One region of the Streptomyces sp. NPDC056486 genome, then DNA from elsewhere that is predicted to be linked to it. Evidence: riboswitches for the same ligand, from Rfam matches in the RefSeq annotation. Region 1 holds a riboswitch; each other region holds the start of a gene.
What was found. Region 1 has a riboswitch for cyclic di-AMP ahead of ACFQ7F_RS20275 (C40 family peptidase). Riboswitches for the same ligand answer to the same signal wherever they lie in the genome.
Positions count from the first base shown of each region.

Region 2: another riboswitch for cyclic di-AMP. It lies ahead of ACFQ7F_RS25575 (M23 family metallopeptidase); the one in region 1 lies ahead of ACFQ7F_RS20275 (C40 family peptidase).
Region 3: another riboswitch for cyclic di-AMP. It lies ahead of ACFQ7F_RS40845 (M23 family metallopeptidase); the one in region 1 lies ahead of ACFQ7F_RS20275 (C40 family peptidase).
Region 4: another riboswitch for cyclic di-AMP. It lies ahead of ACFQ7F_RS33955 (transglycosylase SLT domain-containing protein); the one in region 1 lies ahead of ACFQ7F_RS20275 (C40 family peptidase).

Region 1 is NZ_JBHTSF010000047.1:21,430-26,921, reverse strand. Features, by position in the region: gene ACFQ7F_RS20295 (ATP-binding protein) at 1-67, shown strand, start outside; gene ACFQ7F_RS20290 (LysR family transcriptional regulator) at 56-967, opposite strand; gene ACFQ7F_RS20285 (LysE family translocator) at 1,067-1,696, shown strand; gene ACFQ7F_RS20280 (DUF6328 family protein) at 1,650-2,240, opposite strand; gene ACFQ7F_RS20275 (C40 family peptidase) at 2,402-2,875, opposite strand; cyclic di-AMP (ydaO/yuaA leader) riboswitch at 2,879-3,051, opposite strand; gene ACFQ7F_RS20270 (hypothetical protein) at 3,406-3,714, opposite strand; gene ACFQ7F_RS20265 (ATP-dependent Clp protease proteolytic subunit) at 3,722-4,357, opposite strand; gene ACFQ7F_RS20260 (amidase) at 4,565-5,492, shown strand, end outside.
Region 2 is NZ_JBHTSF010000070.1:39,659-45,150, reverse strand. Features, by position in the region: gene ACFQ7F_RS25580 (GntR family transcriptional regulator) at 1-608, opposite strand, end outside; gene ACFQ7F_RS25575 (M23 family metallopeptidase) at 843-1,646, opposite strand; cyclic di-AMP (ydaO/yuaA leader) riboswitch at 1,659-1,822, opposite strand; gene ACFQ7F_RS25570 (M16 family metallopeptidase) at 2,020-3,405, opposite strand; gene ACFQ7F_RS25565 (M16 family metallopeptidase) at 3,402-4,751, opposite strand; gene ACFQ7F_RS25560 (DNA topoisomerase (ATP-hydrolyzing) subunit A) at 4,971-5,492, shown strand, end outside.
Region 3 is NZ_JBHTSF010000197.1:7,245-12,736, reverse strand. Features, by position in the region: gene ACFQ7F_RS40855 (PrsW family intramembrane metalloprotease) at 1-255, shown strand, start outside; gene ACFQ7F_RS40850 (aldo/keto reductase) at 252-1,196, opposite strand; gene ACFQ7F_RS40845 (M23 family metallopeptidase) at 1,381-2,472, opposite strand; cyclic di-AMP (ydaO/yuaA leader) riboswitch at 2,484-2,630, opposite strand; gene ACFQ7F_RS40840 (PP2C family protein-serine/threonine phosphatase) at 2,852-4,108, opposite strand; partial or broken gene ACFQ7F_RS40835 (MFS transporter) at 4,279-4,533, opposite strand; partial or broken gene ACFQ7F_RS40830 (pyridoxal-5'-phosphate-dependent protein subunit beta) at 4,556-4,729, opposite strand; gene ACFQ7F_RS40825 (hypothetical protein) at 4,876-5,244, opposite strand; tRNA gene ACFQ7F_RS40820 (tRNA-Met) at 5,336-5,409, opposite strand.
Region 4 is NZ_JBHTSF010000122.1:10,074-15,565, forward strand. Features, by position in the region: gene ACFQ7F_RS33935 (hypothetical protein) at 1-257, opposite strand, end outside; gene ACFQ7F_RS33940 (hypothetical protein) at 221-649, opposite strand; gene ACFQ7F_RS33945 (hypothetical protein) at 649-1,185, opposite strand; gene ACFQ7F_RS33950 (hypothetical protein) at 1,360-2,058, opposite strand; gene ACFQ7F_RS33955 (transglycosylase SLT domain-containing protein) at 2,532-3,272, opposite strand; cyclic di-AMP (ydaO/yuaA leader) riboswitch at 3,277-3,471, opposite strand; gene thpR (RNA 2',3'-cyclic phosphodiesterase) at 4,634-5,269, opposite strand.

The DNA.
Region 1 (5,492 bases):
GCCGTGGACCGCGACGATCAGAGGTGACACCACAGCGGCTCCGTCGGCTTCGCCCTCACCCCGCTGAGCGTCCGAAGGCCCCACGGAGCAGCGCCCGGAAGGTGTCCGCCGCGGGATGCGATCCGTCGGAGCGGTGGACGACCGAGATCGTACGGCGCAGATCCCCCGGCTCAAGCGGCCTGACCCCCACCGGGGTGACCGCCGTCCGCGCCACCATCTCCGGTACGACGGCGACGCCGAGCCCGGCGCTGACCAGCGCGCACACCAGTGCGTACCCCGGAGTCTCGACCAGGACCGCGGGGGTCGCCCCGGCCCGGACTAGCGCGGACTCCACGCCCTGTCGGGGTGGATGCGTCGGCGCCATGCTGATCAGCGGCTGACCGGCGAGCTCGCTCAGGGGCAGTCGTGACGAGGCGCTCGCGAGCGCGTGTCCTGGCGAGGTCACCAGGACCAACTCCTCGACAAGGACCGGCTCCGCTGACACGGACGCGGGCAGAGGCACCGCATCCGCGGGCTCATAGGTGTGCGTGAGGGCCAGGTCGACCTCGCCCGCAGCCACGGCCGCGACGCCGAGCGGCGGTTCATAGTCCCGCACCGTCAGTTCGATGTCCGGATGAGCGCGGCGGAACGCGGTGAGGGCGGGCGGCATCAGATGGATCCCGGCGGTGGTGAAGGTCCCCACGCGCAGGCTGCCGCCGGACAGGCCCGCCAGCTGGGCCAGTTCGTGCCGGGCCTGCTCCATCTCGTCGAGGACCCGGCGTGCCCGCGCCAGAAGCAGCTCACCCGCGCCGGTGAGCCGTGCCCCGCGGTGATGCCGGACCAGGAGCGAGGTGCCCGCCTCCCGTTCGAGCTTGGCCAGCTGCTGGGAGAGGGCGGGCACGGTGTAGCCGAGGCGTTCGGCGGCGCGGGTGATCGACCCGGCCTCGGAGACCGCCACCAGTGCGGCGAGCCGCGTCGGGTCGTACATGGAAGTCTCCCGGTGCCGGGGGGGCTAAACGCCTGCTTAAGGCAGACCCAGGATATTCCACATACCTGCTGAAGGCAGAAGGAAGGCAGCCTTGAGGCCATGGACGCTCAACTGGTCGCCTTCACCGGAGTCGCCGCGGGCATGGTCGCCGTGCCGGGCGCCGACTTCGCCGTGGTGGTACGCAACGCCCTCGCATCGCGCCGCGCCGGAATCGTCTGCGCGATCGGTGTCGCGGGCGGGCTCGTGGTGCACACGGTGCTCGCGGTGGCCGGGGTCGCGGCCGTCCTGGCGGCGGTCCCCACGCTGTTCCGGGTGCTGCAGATCATGGGCGGGGCTTATGTGCTGTACCTCGGGTACCGCGCGCTGCGGTCGGCGGCGCGTGCGCCGCAGAGCTTCGGCGCGCCGGAGGGTGAGGAGCGGTCAGCAGCCGGGGGCAGTCTGCGGCAGGGCTTCCTCACCAACGCCCTCAACCCCAAGGCACCCATCACCTTCCTCAGCGTGCTGCCCCAGTTCGTACCCGCGGGCAGCCCCGCGATGCCCAGGACACTGCTGCTCGCGTCCATCATCGTGGCCCTGGCCCTGGTGTGGTTCCCGGTCGTCGCGCTCCTGGTGGACCGGCTCGGCCGATGGCTGCGGAGGCCGCGTACGGCTCGTGCGATCGAGGGCGGCACGGGCGTCGTGCTCAGCGTCCTTGGCCTGGTGCTCCTGGCCGAGGCCCTGACGGCGTGACGCCGTCCGACCCGCCGGTGCCGCTGCCGGTGTCGTCGTCGTACTCGCCCTTGCCCGCGCCGCGCACCAGGACGGGAAGCAGGCCCCAGAGGCCCGCACACACCACAAGGGTGCCCGCGCTCGCGATGATCCCACCGGTGCGGCCCACCGCCACGTCCACGACCAGGAGCACGGAACCGGCGAGCGCGAACACCAGGACCACCATGCCGAAACCGGCGAGGCGGGACGACACCCGCACGATCCGCGGCTTGGAGTGCTGCCCGAACAGCGACCTGTGCACGGCGGCCGGTGCGGTGAACAGCGCGGCGGACAGGACGGCGAGCAGCAGTGTGGTGACGTACGTGGCGCGCTGCACCGTGTCGAGCGAGGGGAAGCGTTCGGTGAAGGCGAGCGTCAACAGGAACGCGAAGAGGATCTGCACCCCGGCCTGTGTGACGCGCAGCTCCTGGAGGATCTCGGAGAAATTGCGGTCGGCGCGCTCGAAGCTCGTCTCGTTGCGCGGAGGCGGGTCGCCTGCGATGGGGGCACCGTTGTTTTCGGCCATGGCGCACGAGTATCCGTGTGGGCGCCGTCCACGCCTGGCGGGCGCGCCGATCAGAGGGCCTGGCGTGGGCCGGGCGAGGGCCGGCAATGGATCGGCCGAGCGGCGGCGGCAGCCGTGAGGCCCCCGCCGCCGTCCGACAGCTGACGTTCAGTGACGGGTGATCAGCGCACCCTGCCGTACCAGACGCTCTTCGTCCAGATCTTCTCGAGCCGCACCACGGTGTTCGACTTCGGGGCGTGCCAGATCCGGCCCTTCCCGGCGTAGATGCCGACGTGGTAGACGTTCCGGCCGGAGTGGAAGAAGACCAGGTCGCCGCGGGAGCGTTTCGACGCCGAGACATGGCGGGTCTTGTTGTACTGCTGTGCGGCGGTGCGAGGCAGCTTCTTGCCCGCGCGCTTGAACGAGTAGAGCGTCAGGCCGGAGCAGTCGAACCTGTGTGGCCCCGTCGCTCCCCAGCGGTACGGCGAGCCTTTCTTGGAGGCGGCGATCTTGAGCGCTTTGGTCCCGTGCGTCGCGGCCTCTGCCTCCGTCGTGAGCCCTGGGGCCACGAGGGTGCCGCCTACGACGGCGAGCGTGAGGACCGATACGGAGCCGGCCCTGGCGAGCAGCGACGGAACATGATTCAGCGCGGTCATGCGCAACCCTTCGTCAGCCGCCTGTGAAGGATGACCTGTCGGATTCGGGCTGGCGAAGTTGCCCGGCCGCGGTGTGCGGCTTCACCCCAAGGGTCGGCGTCCGGACCTTCCGGACCGACCCGTCATGCCTGGGTCCTCCACTCCTGCCGATGCACCGATGTCGACCGGTCATCCGGGTGGCGGCAGGACTCGGCGTCCGCCCGGACCGCCCCGCCGCTGTGGCGGGGGCTTGTCGTCGGAAGGGATCTTGACCCGTCAAGGGTGCGAATTCCGAGCCGAAACGGCGTTTTGTGAGGCTCCTCACGGCTGAACCGTTCGGGTGGACAAGGTCTGATTCGGGACCGGACCGAGGAACCCGACGATCGTTCGACCAGCACCGGAACGAGGAATTCCGGCCATCGCGTACACATCTGACGCAACTGCAGACGGCACAAATGACTACGAACGTCTACGCCGAACGAGGTAGCCCGTTTGGTTCGTTTGAGCCCCGTCCCGGACGGTTCGGGCGTCAGAGCTGTGGTGATGGGTGCTCAGGATGCCGACGGGGGTGGCACGGTGACCCGCCCGGCTCGCCGCTCGCCGTCGAGCACACGTAGCGCTCGGGCCAGCGTCGGCGCGTGCACGGCGCTCTCGCCCCGCTGGTGCATGAGCGTCAGGGCGTCCCGCAGTGCGGTTGCGCTGCCCACCAGGGCCTGGGCCGCGCGCAGCCCGCCGTAGGTGTCCGAGGCGCGCGCCGGGTTGATCCGGCCGACCAGGTCGACCACTTCGAGGTATCGGTCGATCAACTCGCCCTCGGCGCGGGTGAGTGCGGGCAGGGGAGGAAGCTCGGGCGGCAGCACCGGTGGCTCACCTCGCGCCCGGGGTGCGCGGGGATGACTTGCGGCTCGCGATGATCCGGTCCACCAGGCCGTACTCGACTGCTTCGGGGGCGCTGAGGATCTTGTCGCGCTCGATGTCGGCCGCGACGCGCTCCGGGCTCCGGCCCGTGTGCCGGACGAGCAGCTTCTCCAGTTTGGCCCGGGTGCGCAGGAGCTCTTCGGCCTGGATCGCCAGGTCGGTCGCCTGACCGTGGACCGGCTCGGCGAGCGAGGGCTGATGGATGAGGACCCGGGCGCCGGGCAGCGCGCATCGCTTGCCGGGGGTGCCCGCGGCAAGGAGGACGGCGGCCGCCGACGCGGCCTGGCCCAGGCAGGTCGTCTCCACGTCGCACGTGACGAACTGGATCGTGTCGTAGATGGCCGTCATCGCGCTGAACGAGCCGCCGGGGGAGTTGATGTAGAGCGAGATGTCGCGGTCGGGCGCCTGGTGTTCGAGGTGCATGAACTGCGCCATCACGTCGTTGGCGGAGGTGTCGTCGATCGGCGTCCCGAGGAAGACGATGCGCTCTTCGAGCAGCTTCGAGTACGGATCGACGGTCCGCTGTCCCGTGCTGGTGCGCTCGGTGAACTCGGGCAGGACATAGCGGGCGAACGGTCGGTTCATGGCACGTCTCTCCTCTACCGGGGGTCGGCTGCCCCAAGGCTTCCTGTAAAAAACGTACAGGACGTACGTAACGTCGTGGTGAGGAGCATGTTCGGGTGATCCGCCGGAGTCAACAGACGGGCCGTGTTTCAGCCGCTCGCTGAAAGCGCATGCCGAGAACGCGGCAACGAACGCCAGCAGCCCACCGCCCCGAGCCGAAAGCGTCGTATGAGCCCTGAAGAAGCCCACCGAGTCCCCGGCGCCGCGGAGCTCGTTCACCTCACCGCCCGCGAGCTCGCCGCCCGGATCCGCACCCGCGAGCTGTCCGCGCGAGAGGTCGTCCAGGCGCACCTGGACCGGATCGAGCAGGTCAACGGCGCCGTGAACGCCGTGGTGACCCTCTCGGCGGAGCGCGCGCTCGACGAGGCGTACACCGCCGACGAACAGACAGCGCGCGGTGAACCGCTCGGCCCGCTGCACGGGCTGCCCATCGCCCACAAGGACACGCACGACACCCGCGGAATCCGGACCACCTACGGGACGCCGCTCCTGGCCGACAACGTCCCGGACCGCGACGAGCTGATCGTCGAGCGCATCCGCGCCGCCGGGGCGATCACCATCGGCAAGACCAACGTGCCCGAGTTCGCGGCCGGTTCGCACACCGTCAATCCGGTCTTCGGCGCCACCCGCAACCCGTACGACCTTCAGCGGTCGGCGGGCGGCAGCAGCGGGGGAGCGGCGGCGGCGCTCGCGTGCGGAATGCACCCCCTGGCCGACGGCAGCGACATGGGCGGCTCCCTGCGCAACCCCGCGTCCTTCTGCAACGTGGTGGGCCTGCGCCCCTCGCCGGGCCGGGTGCCGAGCTGGCCGGACACCACCCCGTGGTCGACGATGGCCGTGCAGGGGCCGATGGCGCGCACGGTCGCCGACGCCGCCCTGCTGCTGTCCGTCGTCGCCGGGCCCGACCCTCGCTCGCCGATCGCCCTGGAGACACCGGGGAGTGCGTTCGGCGGATCACTGGAGCGGGATCTGACGGGGCTGCGGATCGCCTGGTCGCCTGACCTGGGCGGAGCGGTGCCGGTCGACCGCGAGGTCACCGACGTGTTCGCGCCCGCTGTCACGGTCTTCGCCGACCTCGGGTGCACGGTCGAGGAGG
Region 2 (5,492 bases), on a different contig from region 1:
TGCGCGTCCGTCGACCGTTCCGCGTGGGCCGCGGCGAGCGACCTGGCCCGTTCCGCGTCCCCGCGAGCGACCGCGTCGACGATCGCGGCGTGCTCCGCCCAGGACTCCGCGGGGGCGGCCGACGTCTCGACGACGTACATCCAGGCGATCTTGTGCCGGAGCTGGGTGAGCAGAGCCGTGAGGCCCGGGCTGCCGGACGACTGGGCGAGCGTCTCGTGGAACCAGCCGCCCAACGAGCGCAGATCCTCGCTCTGACCGCGCCTCGAACGGTCCTGGCCGAGCCTGACGAGGCCACGCAGGACCTTCAGGTGCGCATCCGTGCGGCGCTGTGCGGCGCGGGCCGCACCAAGGGGCTCCAGGAGCATGCGTATCTCCAGGAGGTCGGCCGCCTCCTGCTCGGTGGGCTCCGCGACGCACGCGCCCGCATGTCTGCGCGTGACGACGAAGCCCTCGGCCTCCAGGGTGCGCAGGGCCTCGCGCACGGGGACGCGGGAGACTCCATAGCGGCGTGCGAGCAGTTCCTCGGTGAGCCGGCCACCCCGTTCGTAGACACCGGAGACGATGTCGTCCCGGATGGCCGTGCATACCGAGTGCGCGGGAATGCGCATGACCTGACCTCCGCCTTAATCCCCGCGAAACGCGGTCGATCGACGCCTTTTCAGTGACCCTATTGCAGGGCGGCTGAATTTCCGATGGCGGGCCGAAATCCATGGATATATTTTGGCCAAAGGCGGCACGGGTGCGGTTCGGGGGCACTCGGGTACCGCGAAAGCCCCGGCTCTCGACGAGCCGGGGCTTTCGGTGGATCAGATGCGCTTCGTGCGACGGTCCGGGGTCAGGGATCAGACGCCGACGTCGTGCGCGCGGAGGTACGCGACCGGGTCGATGTCCGTGCCGTAGTCCTCGCCGGTGCGGGCCTCGAAGTGGAGGTGCGGGCCGCTGGAGTTGCCGGTGGAGCCCGAGAGGCCGATCTGCTGGCCCGGAGTGACCGCCTGGCCGACGGTGACGCCGAGGGACGACATGTGGCCGTACTGGGTGTACGTGCCGTCGTTCATCTTGATGACCACGTTGTTGCCGTAGGCACCGCCCCAGCCGGCCTCGACGACGGTGCCGGAGCCGACCGCGTGGACCGTGGTGCCGGACGCGGCGTGGAAGTCGATGCCGGTGTGGCTGCCGGAGGACCACATGCCGCCGCCGGTCTGGTAGCCCGTGGAGACGGACGAGCCGGTGATCGGGGAGACGTAGCTGTTCAGGCGCTTGCGCTCGGCCTCGCGAGCAGCACGCTCCTTGGCCTCGCGCTCCTTCTTGGCCTTGGCCTTCGCCTCGGCCTCGGCCTTGCGCTTGGCCTCTTCGGCCTTCTTCTTGGCGGCTTCTTCGGCCTTCTTGGCCGCTGCCGCGTCGTCGGCGGCCTGCTGCTGGGCAGCGGCCTGCGCGTCGATGCTCTGGGCGAGCGAGTCGCCGACGGAGACCGCCTGGGTGAGGCCGGTGTGCTCGAGGGCCACGGCGTCGTCGGCGGCGAGGGCCGGAGCGGCCAGGCCTCCTATGACACCGGTGGTGGTGAGGGCTGCGACGCCCGCCACGTTCGCGGTCGTACGCGTGAGGCGGCTCGGGCGACGGTGCTTCCCGGTGGCACGGGTGAACGCCATGAAGCGGCTGATCCTTTCCTTCCTTCTCGCCTACCGGGTTAGCTGACGGGTTCGGAGCAGGAAGGTCTCCTACGAGTCCCTCGCCTCACGGCAAGGTTCCCGATTCACCCCAAGGGGACATGTGGGTCCCCGGCTCCCCTGGCTCGCGCCGTACGGGGACTCGGCGATGACTGTCCGGTGCCGCGGGTGCGGCGTACTGCATGACGAACAGCCGGACCGACGCTAAGCGGGGCGTCTTTCAAACGACAAACGGATCAGAGTTTTTGTAGCGCACGCCACAGGGCAGACACGTAACCTCCATACTAATTCGGACATATGAGGACCCCGGTAGCAAATTCCAGCCACCGGGGTCCCGATATGTCCTGACTGTCACTCAGCCCGTGACCACACTCACTTCACCGATGCCGAGCGCCCTGACGGGCTCCTCGATCTGTGCGGCGTCACCGACGAGCACCGTCACCAGGCGGTCCTGCGGGAAGGCGCTCACCACGGCGGCGGTGGCCTCCACGGTGCCGGTCGCGGCCAACTGGCGGTACAACTGCGCCTGGAAGTCGTCCGGAAGGTGCTGCTCGACCTGATCGGCGAGGGTGGCCGCGACGGACGCCGCCATCTCGTACTTGAGCGGGGCCACGCCCACCAGGTTCTGCACGGCGACGTCGCGCTCGGCGTCCGTGAGGCCGTCGGCGGCGAGGGTGCGCAGCACCTTCCACAGGTCGTCGAGCGCCGGTCCTGTGGACTCGGTGTCCACCGAGCCGCTGATGGCCAGCATCGCGGCACCGGTGCCGTCCGGCGCGGAACGCAGGACCTGGGCGAACGACCGTACGCCGTAGGTGTATCCCTTCTCCTCGCGCAGGACGCGGTCGAGGCGCGAGGTGAGGGTGCCGCCGAGGCAGTACGTGCCGAGCACCTGCGCGGGCCACACGCGGTCGTGCCGGTCCGGTCCCACGCGGCCGATGAGCAGCTGCGTCTGGACGGCGCCGGGGCGGTCCACGATGACGACACGGCCGGTGTCGTCGGCGGTCACCGGGGGCACCGGGCGCGGCTCGGCCGTGCCGCCCGTCCAGGAGCCGATGGTGTCGGCGAGGACGGCGTCCAGGTCGACGCCGGTCAGGTCGCCGACGACGACGGCGGTCGCCGTGGCGGGACGCACGTGCTTCTCGTAGAAGGCACGCACCGCCGCCGAGTCGATGGCCGTGACCGTCTCCTCGGTGCCCTGGCGGGGGCGCGACATGCGCGACGTCGCCGGGAACAGCTGCCGGGAGAGCTCCTTGGCGGCGCGACGACCCGGGTTGGCGGCCTCGTGCGGGATCTCGTCCAGGCGGTTGCGTACGAGGCGTTCGATCTCGCTGTCCGCGAAGGCGGGGGCGCGCAGGGCGTCGGAGAGCAGGCCGAGCGCCTTCGGGAGGCGGGAGACCGGCACTTCGAGGGAGACGCGGACGCCGGGGTGGTCGGCGTGCGCGTCCATGCTGGCGCCGCAGCGGTCGAGTTCCGCGGCGAAGTCCTCGGCGGAGTGTTTGTCGGTGCCTTCGTTGAATGCCCTCGCCATGATCGTGGCGACGCCGTCGAGGCCCGCGGGCTCGGCGTCGAGCGGCGCCTCGAGGTGGATCTCCACGGCGACGACCTGCTGGCCGGGGCGGTGGCAGCGCAGCACGGTGAGGCCGTTGTCCAGGGTGGCTCGCTCGGGCGCGGGGAAGGCCCACGGCCGTGCGGTGCCTGCCTGGGGCTGTGGGTGGAACTGCATCGTCGCGGCCTCGGTCACTTCGCCGCCTCCTCTTCGTCCTCGTCGGTGGCTTCGGCGCCCTCAGGGGCCGCTGTGGGCTCGTACACGAGCACCGCGCGGTTGTCGGGGCGCAGGCGGGCCGCTGCGGCCGCCTTGACCTCTTCGGCGGTGACGTCCAGGACGCGCCCGACGGCGGTCAGGGCGAGCTGCGGGTCTCCGAACAGGACGGCGTACCGGCACAGTTCGTCCGCGCGTCCTGCCACGGTGGAGAGCCGGTCGAGCCACTCGCGCTCCAGCTGTGCCTGGGCGCGCTCCATCTCCTCGTCGGTGGGGCCCTCTTCCGCGAAGCGGGCGAGCTCCTCGTCGACGGCGGCCTCGATGACGGGGACCTCGACGTCGCCGGACGTCTTCACGTCGAGCCAGCCGAGCGAGGGGGCCCCGGCGAGGCGCAGCAGGCCGAACCCGGCCGCCACCGCGGTGCGGTCGCGGCGCACCAGGCGGTTGTAGAGCCGCGACGACTCGCCGCTGCCCAGGACAGTGAGCGCCAGGTCGGCCGCGTCGCACGCGCGCGTGCCGTCCTCCGGGAGGCGGTAGGCGGCCATCAGGGCGCGGGCCGGTACCTCTTCCTCGACGACCTCGCGCAGCTCCTCGCCGATCGTGTCGGGCAGCGAGCCGTCGCGCGGCGGCTGCTTGGCGTCGTTCGAGGGGATGGACCCGAAGTACTGCTCGACCCAGGCGAGGGTCTGCTCCGGGTCGATGTCGCCGACGACCGACAGGACGGCGTTGTTGGGCGCGTAGTACGTACGGAAGAAGTTCCGCGCGTCCTCCAGCGTCGCCGCGTCCAGGTCGGCCATGGAGCCGATCGGGGTGTGGTGGTAGGGGTGGCCCTCGGGGTACGAGAGGGCGGTCAGCTTCTCGAACGCCGTGCCGTAGGGAACGTTGTCGTAGCGCTGGCGGCGCTCGTTCTTGACGACGTCCCGCTGGTTCTCCATGGATTCTTCGTCGAGCGCGGAGAGCAGCGAGCCCATCCGGTCGGCTTCCAGCCACAGGGCCAGCTCGAGCTGGTGTGTGGGCATGGTCTCGAAATAGTTGGTGCGTTCGAAGCTCGTGGTGCCGTTGAGCGACCCGCCCGCACCCTGCACCAGCTCGAAGTGGCCGTTGCCGTGCACCTGCTTCGAGCCCTGGAACATCAGGTGCTCGAAGAGGTGAGCGAGGCCCGTACGCCCCTTGACCTCGTGGCGCGAGCCGACGTCGTACCAGAGGCAGACCGCGGCGACCGGGGTCAGGTGGTCCTCGGAGAGCACCACGCGCAGGCCGTTGGCCAGCCGGTGCTCGGTCGCTGTCAGGCCGCCGGAGCCGGCCTCGGCTGTGGCCGTGTGACCCATGGGCATGTACGTCCCTTCGATCGCGAAAAGCTGGAAATTCTGCCAGTCGTGCCACTGTATGCAAGCGTGCTGACAACCGGTGAAGTTCCCGCTCCGCGCTCGGCGTAGTCGCGGTCGAAGTCCGGGTCGTGGTCGGCGTTGTCAGTGGGACAGAGCACAATGGTCGGCGTCAGATCCCGTTGATGCCCTGGCAGACACCGTGAAGGAGCCGCAGCAGCGATGGCCCGCCGCAGCACGAAGACCCCGCAGCCCGACGAGTCGTTCGAGGAGAAGATCCTCGACATCGACGTCGTCGACGAGATGCAGGGCTCCTTCCTCGAGTACGCGTATTCGGTCATCTACTCGCGCGCCCTGCCGGACGCCCGCGACGGCATGAAGCCGGTGCACCGCAGGATCGTGTATCAGATGAACGAGATGGGCCTGCGCCCCGACCGCGGCTATGTGAAGTGCGCCCGTGTCGTGGGCGAGGTCATGGGTAAGTTGCACCCGCACGGCGACGCGTCGATCTACGACGCCCTGGTGCGCATGGCCCAGCCCTTCTCCATGCGCCTGCCCCTGGTGGACGGGCACGGCAACTTCGGCTCGCTCGGCAACGACGACCCGCCGGCCGCCATGCGGTACACCGAGTGCAAGATGGCCGACGCGACGTCTCTGATGACGGAGTCGATCGAAGAGAACACCGTCGATTTCGAGTCGAACTACGACGGCCAGGAGCAGGAGCCGGTCACCCTCCCTGCGGCC
Region 3 (5,492 bases), on a different contig from region 1:
CGGGGGCGCAAGGGGCGCGCGGGCGCCGACTTCGTCGTACGGGAGCGGGAGCTGCTGCACGCGCTGTGGGAGCGCCGCGACGCGGCACGGCCCGCTCTCGCCTACGCGGCGCGCGCGACGGCACCGGTGCTCGTACCGATGCCGCCGCCTTACGGGTACCCGCAGCCGTACGGGTACCAGCAGCAGAGCCCCTACGGATATCCGTACGCCCAGCCTGCGATGCCCTACCCCGCGTACAACCCCTACCGCGGCTAGGCGGAAGCCGCCGTGAGCGCCGACACCTCGGCGTCCGTCAGTTCGAGCTCCCCCACCGCGAGCAGCGCGGGCAGCTGCTCGACCGTACGGGCCGACGCGATCGGCGCCGCCACCGTCGGCTGCGCCGCGAGCCACGCGAGGGCCACGGTCGCGATCTCGGCGCCGCGGTTCTTGGCGACCTCGTCGAGCGCGGCGAGCACCCGTCGGCCCCGCTCGGTCTCCAGGTGCTTGCCCGCGCCCTCGGCCCGCGCGCTGTCGACCTGCGTGCCCGGGCGGTACTTTCCGGTCAGGAAGCCGGCGGCGAGCGCGTAGTACGGGACGGCGGCAAGGCCGGAGCGCGAGGCGACCTGCTCGAGCGGGCCCTCGTACGTGTCGCGCGAGACGAGGTTGTAGTGCGGCTGGAGCGCCGAGTAGCGCGCGAGGCCCTCGCGGTCGGAGAAGTCGAGGAACTCCTGGAGCCGCTCGGCGGTCACGTTGGACGCGGCGATGGCGCGCACCTTGCCGGACTTCACCAGGTCGTCGAGCGCGCCGATGATCTCCTCGACGGAGACGGTCGGGTCGTCGTAGTGCGTGTAGAAGAGGTCGATGTAGTCCGTGCGCAGACGGCGCAGCGACTCCTCGGCACCGGACTTGATGGTGCTCGCGGACAGACCCTTGAAATCGGGGTGGGCGCCGACCTTGGTGGCGAGCACGACGTCGGAACGGTTGCCGCGCGCGGCCAGCCAGTCGCCGATGACGTGCTCGGACTCGCCGCCCTTGTTGCCGGGCACCCAGGCCGAGTAGACGTCGGCGGTGTCGATGAAGTTGCCGCCTGCGGCGGTGTAGGCGTCGAGCACGGAGAAGGACTGCGCCTCGTCGGCCGTCCAGCCGAAGACGTTGCCGCCCAGAGCGAGCGGGAAGACATCGAGGTCGGACGAGCCAAGCTTGCGGAGAGAAGTCATACGGTGCTCAACGCCCATACGGACCGCAACATTCCGCACAACTCGGAGAGCGGGCGTGCCGAACCGGCAGCCCTGACGTCGGGGGGTTGTCGCCAGGACCGCCGGAGTTCAACGGCTGCTTCACAGCCTGCTTCAGAGGCTGCTTCAGAGCATCTGAAGCAGCCTCTGGATCAGAGCGACTGGATCAGAGCGACTGGCCCTTGCCACGCAGCCACGCCGCCGGGTCAACGCCGGTGGAGTCGCCGCCCGGGTGGACCTCCAGGTGGAGGTGGGCCCCGGTGACGTTGCCGGTCGCGCCGACGCGGCCGATGACCTCGCCGGTGGTGACCTTCTGGCCGACGCTGACGCTCATCGAGGACTGGTGGCAGAACCACAGCTCGGTGCCGTCGTCGAGTTCCAGGACCGTGCGGTAGCCGTACGCCCCCGCCCAGCCGGCTTCCTTGACGGTGCCGGAGTGGATGGCCTTGATCGGCGTGCCCGTGGGAGCCGCGAAGTCCAGCCCTGTGTGGTAGCCGGAGGACCACATGGAGCCGGGCTGACCGAAGGTGCCGGTGAGCGTGTACGAGGCGACGGGGAGTGTGAAGCTCTTCGCGAGCTTGGCCAGGCGCTCCGCCTCGGCCTTCTTCTTGGCCTCCGCCTCGGCCTTCTTCTTCGCGGCGGCCTTCTCGGCGGCGATCTTCTTCTCGGCCGCGGTCTGCTTGGCGGCGGCCTGTGCGGCTGCCTGCTTGACGGCGGCTTCTTCGGCCGCCTTCTGGACCGCGTCGTCCGCCTGGTCCTGCTGGTTCTCGGCCTGCTCCATGATGCGGGCCCGCAGCGCCTCGCCCGCGTCCGTGTTGCCCTGCTCGGCGTCGGCGGTGCTGATCCCGGCGGCACTCAGCGGCGCGGCGGCCACCGCGACGCCGTTCTCCGCGGCGGCGGAGTCGGAGGAATCGGAGCCGTCGGATATCAAAGACCCCACGCCCGGGAGGGACTTGGCCTCCGGCAGCGAGTCCGTGACGGCCGACATGTCCGGCATCTCGATGGAGACCGGGGGCTTGCCGCCCTGCGCGGTGGCGATGCCGCCCGCGCCGACAGCGGCGATGACGCCTACGCCGAGAACCGTGGAGCTGCGGGCGAGCCCGCCACCGCCCCGCTTGTGGACGCGGTGCCTGCCGCGGACGGGACGGATGGACTCCTCGGTGGGATTCCATTCCTCCCAGGAATTGTCGTCGTACCCACCGAAATCGTCGTCATTCGGTACGTAAGCGCCTTGGGGGGCAGGGCGGTTGGACGCCACGGAGGCGCACTCCTTTCCTTCCTTCTCGCCTACCGGGTTAGCTGACGGGTTCGGAGCAGGAAGGTCTCCTACGAGCATCTGGCACGGATGCACAGATGACCGATTCACCCCAATTGGTGGTTCCCCGGCTCCCTTGCGGGATTAGGCGCGTGCGCGCGGAGCCGACTCGAGTGTCGGTTGGGACGACCGCGCTGCGTTATCGAACGTTAATAGACGGCGGGGTCGTATTCCAAGCTGTTCCAGTTGATCGTTAACAGATCTGGCCGGTACTTAACGGGACACCGATGGCCGGAACGGGGCGAGTTGACCCCACTTCTTCACACACTGGAGCTTCACATTTCCTTGACAGTACGTCAGTTGTTATGCGGAGTGGTGTCCTTCAGTCACGGCCCGTGACATCGATCTCTGTCGCATCGGTCCCCGCCGCATCGCTCCCTGCCGCCAACGGCCGCCGCACCGCGAGCAGCGCCATGTCGTCGGTCGTCCCGCCCCCGGTGTGCCGCCGCACTTCCTCGGTGAGCGTGGCGAGGAGCACGTCCGGGCCATTGGGTCCAGGGAAGATCCGGCCACCGAGCCGGGCGGCCGGATCGTAGAACTCGCCCCGGCTGTCACGCGCCTCGGAGAGCCCGTCGGTGTGGAGCAGGAGCATCGCCCCCGGCGGGAACTCCGTCTCGTCCGCGCGGTCCGGCCAGGCGCCCAGTTCACCCATCCCGAGCGGCAGCGCGGGCTCGGTCGCGGACAGCACGCACAGCCGCCCGTCGCCGCGCAGGAGCAACGGCCCCGGGTGCCCACGGTTGATGAGGCGTACGAGACCGTCGCTGTGCGGGATCTCCGCGAGGATGGCGGTGGTAAATCCTTCGAAGTCGTCGAGCCCGTCGCGCCGCGTGCCCTCACGCGCGAGGGCACGCTCAAGGCGCTGGGCGACCGCCTCCAGCGTGGTCTCCTGCTCGGCGGCCTCCCGGAACGCCCCGATGACGACGGCGACGGCCGCCACCGCGCCCATGCCCTTGCCCCGTACGTCGCCGACGATGACGCGTACGCCGTGCGGGGTGTCCTGGACGGCGTACAGATCACCCCCGATGAACGCGTCGGCCTCCGCGGCCTCGTACCGCGCCGCGACATCGAGCCCGCCGATCCGGGGATCCGGCTGCGGAAGTACGGCGCGCTGGGCGGCCTCGGCGATGGAGCGGGCGGAGGCGAGCTGTTCGTCGCCGCGGCGTACGACACGGTTGATGAGGACGGCGAGCACGGCGACGGTCACCACGGTGAACACCTCGGTGACGGCATCGACGTCGGTGCCGGTGTTGGTCTTGAAGTGCAGGCCGAGCACGGCGAGGGAGGCACCGGCGCCGATGAGGGTGGTGCTGAGCAGCGAGTAGAAGGGTGCGGCGACGAGCGGGGCGGCGGTGAAGAGGGGCGCGGCGGTGAATTGGGGCGGGGTCGAGATGTCGTAGACGATCCCGACGACGATGAGCAGCAGCGGAAGGGCCCGCACGAACGTCCGCTCATGTCTGACGACGGGGCTCTTGCCGGAAGCCCCGCGCGGCCGCCTGCCGGGAGGTCGGCTCACGGACCTGCCCGCGGGCTTACCCGAACCCGCACTCGCGCCCTCGCCCTCGCTCTCGCCCGGCCCCATGCCCGTCACCCCCTCCCCTCGGCCGCCTCGCCCGCCGCTTCCTCCTCGCTGCCCCACCGGTCTTCTCCTGCCGAATCCCGCGACCAGGACAGATCCATGGCCACGCTCGTCCAGGGTTCCCGGAGCGGGGGCGCGGGGCGACCGGTGTGGGCCGACCGGGTTAGGCCGGGTCAGGGCTTGTCGGCGAACCGCACCCCGGCCGGCTGTGGGGCCAGGCGGCCCGCCCTGGAGAGGCCGCGCAGGGCGAGCGCGCAGCTGGCGCCCAGGGCCGCGAGGCCGAGCCAGAGCACCGCGGGGGCGGACCGGGTGGCGCCCAGGAGCGCGCCGGTCGCGAGGTTCCCCGCGGTGATGCCGATGCCGCACACCGTGTTGTAGAGGCCGTAGTGCGTGGCCACCCAACGGTCACCGGACAGCGCGACGACCGACGATGTGCACGGGATGCCCCCAGCGCACCCGTGCCCGTTCGACCATGTGGAGGGCGGCGCGGTCCTTGATCCCACCGAAGTTGAAGCCCTCCAGCTTGGCCCAGTAGCCGCGCCCGCCGTCCGGGGACGGCTCGTCGATCCAGAGCACGGGTGTGTTCCCCACGGCGGCCGCCGCGGGCTGAAGCTTGCTGATCATGTACGTGATGTCCTTCGGGTACTCAGGCACTCGGTACGGGGAAACTGCCGCAGGCACCTCGGACACCTCGGACACCTCAGGCACCTCAGGCCCCTCTGGCACCTCTGGCACCTCAGGCGCCGCGGAACGCGCGCACTGCGCACCCGTCAGTTCCGGTCCACCCCGATGGCGACGAGAAGCCGCTGCCCCGCGAGCGGTGGCCCGGCCCGCGTCCGCGCGCACCCCGCGCGCCCGCTCCCCCCACCGCTTCCCCACCCGCTCCACCGCACGAACGGCCACGCCGCCGCCCGTCCACCGCCTCCGCGCTCGCCCCGCTTCCGCTCCGCCGACGCCCCCACGGCCTGCCGCCCGGCACCGGCGTGCTCCGCGTGCCCAGCCCCCGGACAGACGTGGTGCGCCGGAGCGACCACGCTGGTTCCCGCAGGGGCGAGACCGTGGTGGCCGTGGCACGCGCCGACGAACAGCGCACAGGCGGCGAGCAGCACCACCGACAGCACGGTTCGCAGACGACTCATAGTGACCATGAAACTACGCACCGCACGCACACTTACGCAAAAAACACCGAAGGCCCGGATCCAGTAATGGATCCGGGCCTTCGGTCTTTAGTAGCGGGGACAGGATTTGAACCTGCGACCTCTGGGTTATGAGCCCAGCGAGCTACCGAGCTGCTCCACCCCGCGCCGTTGAATGCAACTCTACGCCATCAGGGGGAGTGAAAGCGAACCGGCCGAGAACCACCGGCGAACACGGCGAACGGAGCCCG
Region 4 (5,492 bases), on a different contig from region 1:
TTCATGATGCCGCCGAGCAGATCGAGGTACTCACTCCAGTGCTCCCTGTCGTCGGTCATGAAGAGGAAAAGAGCCGAACCGGGGCCGGTGCTCAGGGGCACACAGAACTGGACCTGCCGGATCGTCGTGGGGATGGGGTCGTCGAGGCCGAAGAGCACGCCGGGCAACTCCAGCTCCTGGTCTCGGATGCAGAGGGCGGACGGGCCGTACGGCAACATGATCAGGGCGACCTCGGCGTCCGGATCTGTCGGCGCCACTGGAGGGCCGTGCGCTTGGCCGAGCCCTGCCTGTCCTGGCCGCGGGGTCCGACGTCCGGTCTTTCGATGAGTACAGACAGCGTGCCCTGCGACAGCTCACCGTCCGGCATGCGCAGGAGACAGGCCGACACGTGCTCGGCGCCCGCCGCGATCGCGGTCTGCAGCGCGTACTCACCGGAGATGACGAGGCTGAACTTCTGCAGGGGCGTGGCGGCACCGGCGAAGAGCGGGTCGACCGCCTCCGCCATCCGCAGCATCCGCTCCTCGGGGTCCTCCAGCAGGTCGAACCGCGTGAAACCGGGTGGGAGCTCGAACCAGAGGTCAGGAACGTCCGTGGCGGCCCGGCCGTCCGCGGAAACGGTAGCCGCGTACCCCAGGTCAGTGGTCGCCATCAGTCCGTCAACTCCCATGCTCCCAGGCCTATCGCACTGCCGACGGCGACCGCTCCGCCGAACTTGCCGCCGTCGGTTCCCGTGGCAACGTTCGCCACACCCGTCCCCCAGGTCGCGGCGTCGTACTTGCCCGTGCTCGTTTCGTAGGCGTTGATCGCGGTCGGCGCCGTCCAGGCGAGCTGGGCGGCGGCCTGGACACCTTCCGTGGCGGTCAGCGCGGCGCCCCGGGGAACCCCGAGCTTTGCGGCAGCGGCCATGACGGGCTTGTCGATCACCTTGGCGACCGGGTCCGCCGCCTTCATCACGTTCTTCGCCGTGGTGCCCGCCGTCCTGATGCCGACCTTGGCGCCGGCGGCGACACCACCGGCCCCACGCCCCGCCTTGAATCCGGCCATGACTCCCGCCTTCGCCGCACCGACGCCGGGCACCATGCCGAGGGCGTCACCGCCGAGCGTGAGCCAGTTGCCGATCCGCTCACCGGTCGGCGGCCACAGGCCGTCCACGCCGTACGCCGACGCGTGCGCCAGGAGTGCCACAGCACTCAGGCGCCGGCCCGCGCCAGAGACGTAGGACAAGCTGGGGTGCAGGTCTGGCTCAGCAGCATGCTCAGCCGATGGGTTCGCGCATCTCCTTGCGAACTTGCAGAGTCGTCCGTGCAATTGCGTCAAGGTCGACGGACTCAGGTTCCTGCACTGCGGTTTCCGGTGTGATCACCCGACAGCCGCCCCGGTGTTGTCGTCGCCCCAGGCGCACATCGGCACGTTGCTGCGGCTGCCGTTCTGTTCTGAGGTCAGGACCTGACAGCTCAAGGTCACCTTCGAGCCGACGGGCGTGACGTCGTGTGCGGGCACGGCGACCGTGGCGCCCTGGCCTTTGGTGGCGCCTTCCATCAGGTAGTCGCGAGCTCGGTCGGGGTCTTTGTACCGGCCGTAGATACCGGAGACGACCAATTTGCCGCCCTCCTGGTCGCCCCGCCCCGTGTACTGGGCCACCACTGCCTTCGGGTCACGCACGTTGGCCCGGCTCCGGTTCTCCTCGACGATCTGCTTGCCGGCGGTGGAGGAGAAGTCCTGAGACAGCCGGTACGTCCCGCCGACCAGCTCGTCCGGCACGCTCATGCGGTACTTCGCCTCCGGGAACCCTCCCTCTGAGCCGTCCACGAACAAAGCAACTCCAGCGAGCACCACCACCAACGCACCGACGATGCCACCGGTGATGCCCAACACCTTGGCGGTACTGCGCCGGGAAGGAGGCGGGCCCATGGAAGGTGCGCCCCACGGGCCGGGCCCCCCAGCCGCGGGGTAGGGCTGCGCGTAGGGAGGACCCTGCTGCGGGAACTGCGGCTGGACGGGCGGCGGTCCGAAGGACGTATGCGGACCCGAACCACCTGGCTGTGAAGGCGTGGACATGGCGACACGCTACGCCAGCAGGGGTGAGACCAACGCCTCGTTTGCTGGGGCGCCCGCTGGCCCAGCGCAGTATGTGGCAGGTCCTGGTGGGCGTCGCTGTGCCTGAGTCGCCGGGGAAGCAGACTATGCAGGCCTCCATGAGTTTGACATCCGGGCGGACGAACCGGTCTGGTGCCCTCCGTCTGCCCGGCTGCGCGACTCTCTGCCCCTGGCCTCCTGGGCTATGCGCAGCTGCTGAGCCGCTCAGGGAAGAGAGCTCGCTGGCGCATGCGCCGGTGCGCGGCCGCCCCGGTGACGCGAGCGCCTAGGGCTGTCGGTGGCCGCAAGCCTCGTCCCGGCGCCGGGCGAGGCAGCCGCGGAGATGCGGCGTGCCTGCCGGCGTGTGCTGGCGGGAGCGGTGCGCGGACCGAGAGCGGCCTGAGCCCAAGGCACACGGTGCGCCGGGCTTGCAGCGGATGAGGGGGGTGGGGCTTCTAGTAGGGCCCGTTCACGTTGTCGATCGAGCCGTAGCGGTCGGCCGCGTAGTTGCAGGCAGCGGTGATGTTGGCGACGGGGTCGAAGCTGTCCGTCGACGTGCCGGGCACGTGGTACGCGGCGAACGTGGGGTCGATGACCTGCAGGAGTCCCTTGGAGGGTATTCCGGCGGCGGCGTTGGAGTCCCAGTTGTTGGTGATCTGAGGGTTGCCGGAGGACTCGCGCATGATGTTGCGGTGGATGCCCTCGTAGGTGCCGGGGATGCCGTGCTGGGCCAGTACGTCGAGCGACTCGTTGATCCAGCCGTCGAGGTCGTTGGTGTAGGCCTTCTTCGCCGGGGCTGCGGCGGGCTCTGCGGAGAGCGTGTCCGTGCGCTCGGAGCGGTCTGCCCGCTCGGCGGACGCCGGCTGGGCCGGTGCCTTCTCGCCGAGGGTGAGCTTGAGACCGGGGTGGATCAGCTTCGGGTCGTTGCCGAGGGTGCTGCGGTTGTCCTCGTACAGCTTCTTCCAGCCGCCGCTCAGGGAGTGCTCGCGGGCGATCTTGGAGAGGGAGTCGCCTGCGGTGACGACGTACGTCGTGGGGGCCGCGGCGGGCTTGGCGGCGGTGCCGGCCGGCGCCGCGGCTGCGGTGGTCGCGCCGAGCACCGGGAGGATGAGCACGGCGCCGCCCGTGCTTGCGGCGGCGATGTTCCGGGTGAGCGGGCTGGACTTGGGGCGGCGGTGCTTTCCCTTTGCAGGCATGACGAATTCCTCTCCGTCGCCTACGAGGTGAGCTGTCGGGTTCGGACGGGAGATGTCCGGTCGCACTGCGAATGCGACTTCACCCCGAGTCGTTCCGGAATCCGGATCGACGGCTTACCTGGGTCCCCCGCTCCTGCCGTGCGTGAGTGAGTGGGTGGGAGGGTTTCCGGACAGCGGCAGGATTCGGCGTTCCATCCGGATTAACGGTGACGTTAGGCGAGAAAGCCCGGACGGAACAAGACACGAATTCGCATAGGGAATGCGCGAGACCTGTCCCTGGTGAACAGAACTCGTTGCCCGCATTGATCAAAAACCCCAACTTTCTTAGCGCGCAACGGAAGTACGCTCAGCGGCTCCCAGGGGCGCGGTCGCGACAGTGTGACTCAATTCACTGAATGGGCTACGGACTGGAATGCGGATGAAGGAGGTATTAGATCGCCTTGTCTTGCGCGAAAGAAGTTAAACTGGGGCATAAAGCTCCATGTGCCCTTAGTGGTGCGAATGGGTGGCTTCCCCTGTGAAGGTGGCACCTTGTGAGCCCGTCTTTCAGGTCAAAACGGACACCCTGCCCCCGCTGCTGACGCGACCGCGCGGTCACTCCTCCGCGAGCGGCGTGTCCCCGACGGAACGGACCGGCAGAGGGTCCGCGGCAGTGTTCATGACCGGGTGATGATCGGAATGAGCGCGCTGGGTGTGCGGGGTATTCGTCTCGTGTGGAACAGGCCTTCTCCCACGTCCCCAGCCAACAGGCCCCGTCGCGACGCCACCCTGCTGGATCAATAAGTCACTGCCCTGAGCTAGCCAAACCACGCCCCGATGGATGCTGTTGGGGGAGGGGGCGACGGGGGCGACGTGGAGGCTTCGGGGATGCGAGTGGGTTGACGGGTGTTGTGCGTCGGGGGCCTCTGCACTCGGGCGGCGGAAGTTCTGAGGATGCTGAGGGCGGCCCAGTCCCACCCATACGTCCGGAGGGCCAAACCCCCGGATTTTTCCGGGAGTTCTTCTCTCTCCTAGAGAATGCGTATCCCTTCTTCAGGTTCAAGTATCCGAAGGGGGCGCTTGCATTCCGGGGCAGGTATTTAGGCTGGAAGCCGCAGGGTTATGGAATGAGCCCGGAGGGTGCATTCCGTAGCTCTCGTGTGGGGCATCGCTGAAATGTCAGTAGGTAAGCGTAATTTCTGTGCCCCCGTCAGATTATGCTCGTTGCTCTGAACTGCGGTGCCCGTCTGGAGGTAGTGGCGGAAAGCGGGAATCGCCAGTGGCGTCAACTGGCCTAGATGCAGGACGGCTTCCCGAGACATCAAACTCTCTGCCCGCCGTTAGGGGATCCTCCTGGTGTGGGCGTGGGTGTGGGTATGTGTCTAAGTCCGTTTGCGTGGTGGCTGCTGGACGGGGTCCTCATCGTGGGGTGGCGAGGTGGGGCTGCCGAAGTTCCAGGCGCCGATGTCGCGGTAATGGATGGGGCCGGGGCCGCGGCCGGTGTTGCTGGCGACCAGGTGGAGGCGCTGGGCCTGCCATGAGCAGCCGGTGAATCCGGCTAGTCCGGCGGCGGCTTCTGCTGCGCACGAGGGGGTGTCGCGGCGGGCGCGGGCCAGTGTCAGGTGCGGGCGGAACGGCCGGTGCGTGTGGGTGATTCCGCAGTGGTCGGCGACGGCGCGTACGTCGGTGGCGAGCAGGTGCAGCCTTTCGAGGTCGCCGTTGATTCCGCTCCACAGCACCCGCTCGTCGAAGTGCCCACCGCCGTGCAGGGCCAGGGTGAGGGATCGGCGGGTTGCTGCGAGGCGGGCGAGCGGTGCGTGCAGGAGTTGCACCGTCGGGGCGGGGACTTCGCCGAGGAACGCCAGGGTGATGTGCCAGTCCTCGATGCGGTTCCAACGCATGCGGGGATGTGCGTGTTGGGCGGGCTCAAGTGCCTGCGCCAGTTCTTGTTTCGCGTCGTCGGGCGGGGCGAGAGCGATGAACACACGGACAGTGGCGGGCTGGGTCTGTTCGTTCACGGAAGCCTTCGTACCGCATCCGGGTGATCGGACAGCTGCCGGCCCTGCCTCACGCCTCCGATTTCCGTCGCAGGCCGTGGGACGCGCCCTGCGGCGTTCGCGTAGGTGGGCGCCGGTGTAGGCAGTCAGTTCGCTGACGTGTTCTTCGTCTGCTCGTTGTAGGCCCACAGGTTCTGCCCGGCACGGAATCCACGCCGGATGCTCTGGCAGGTTCGCGCCGGTG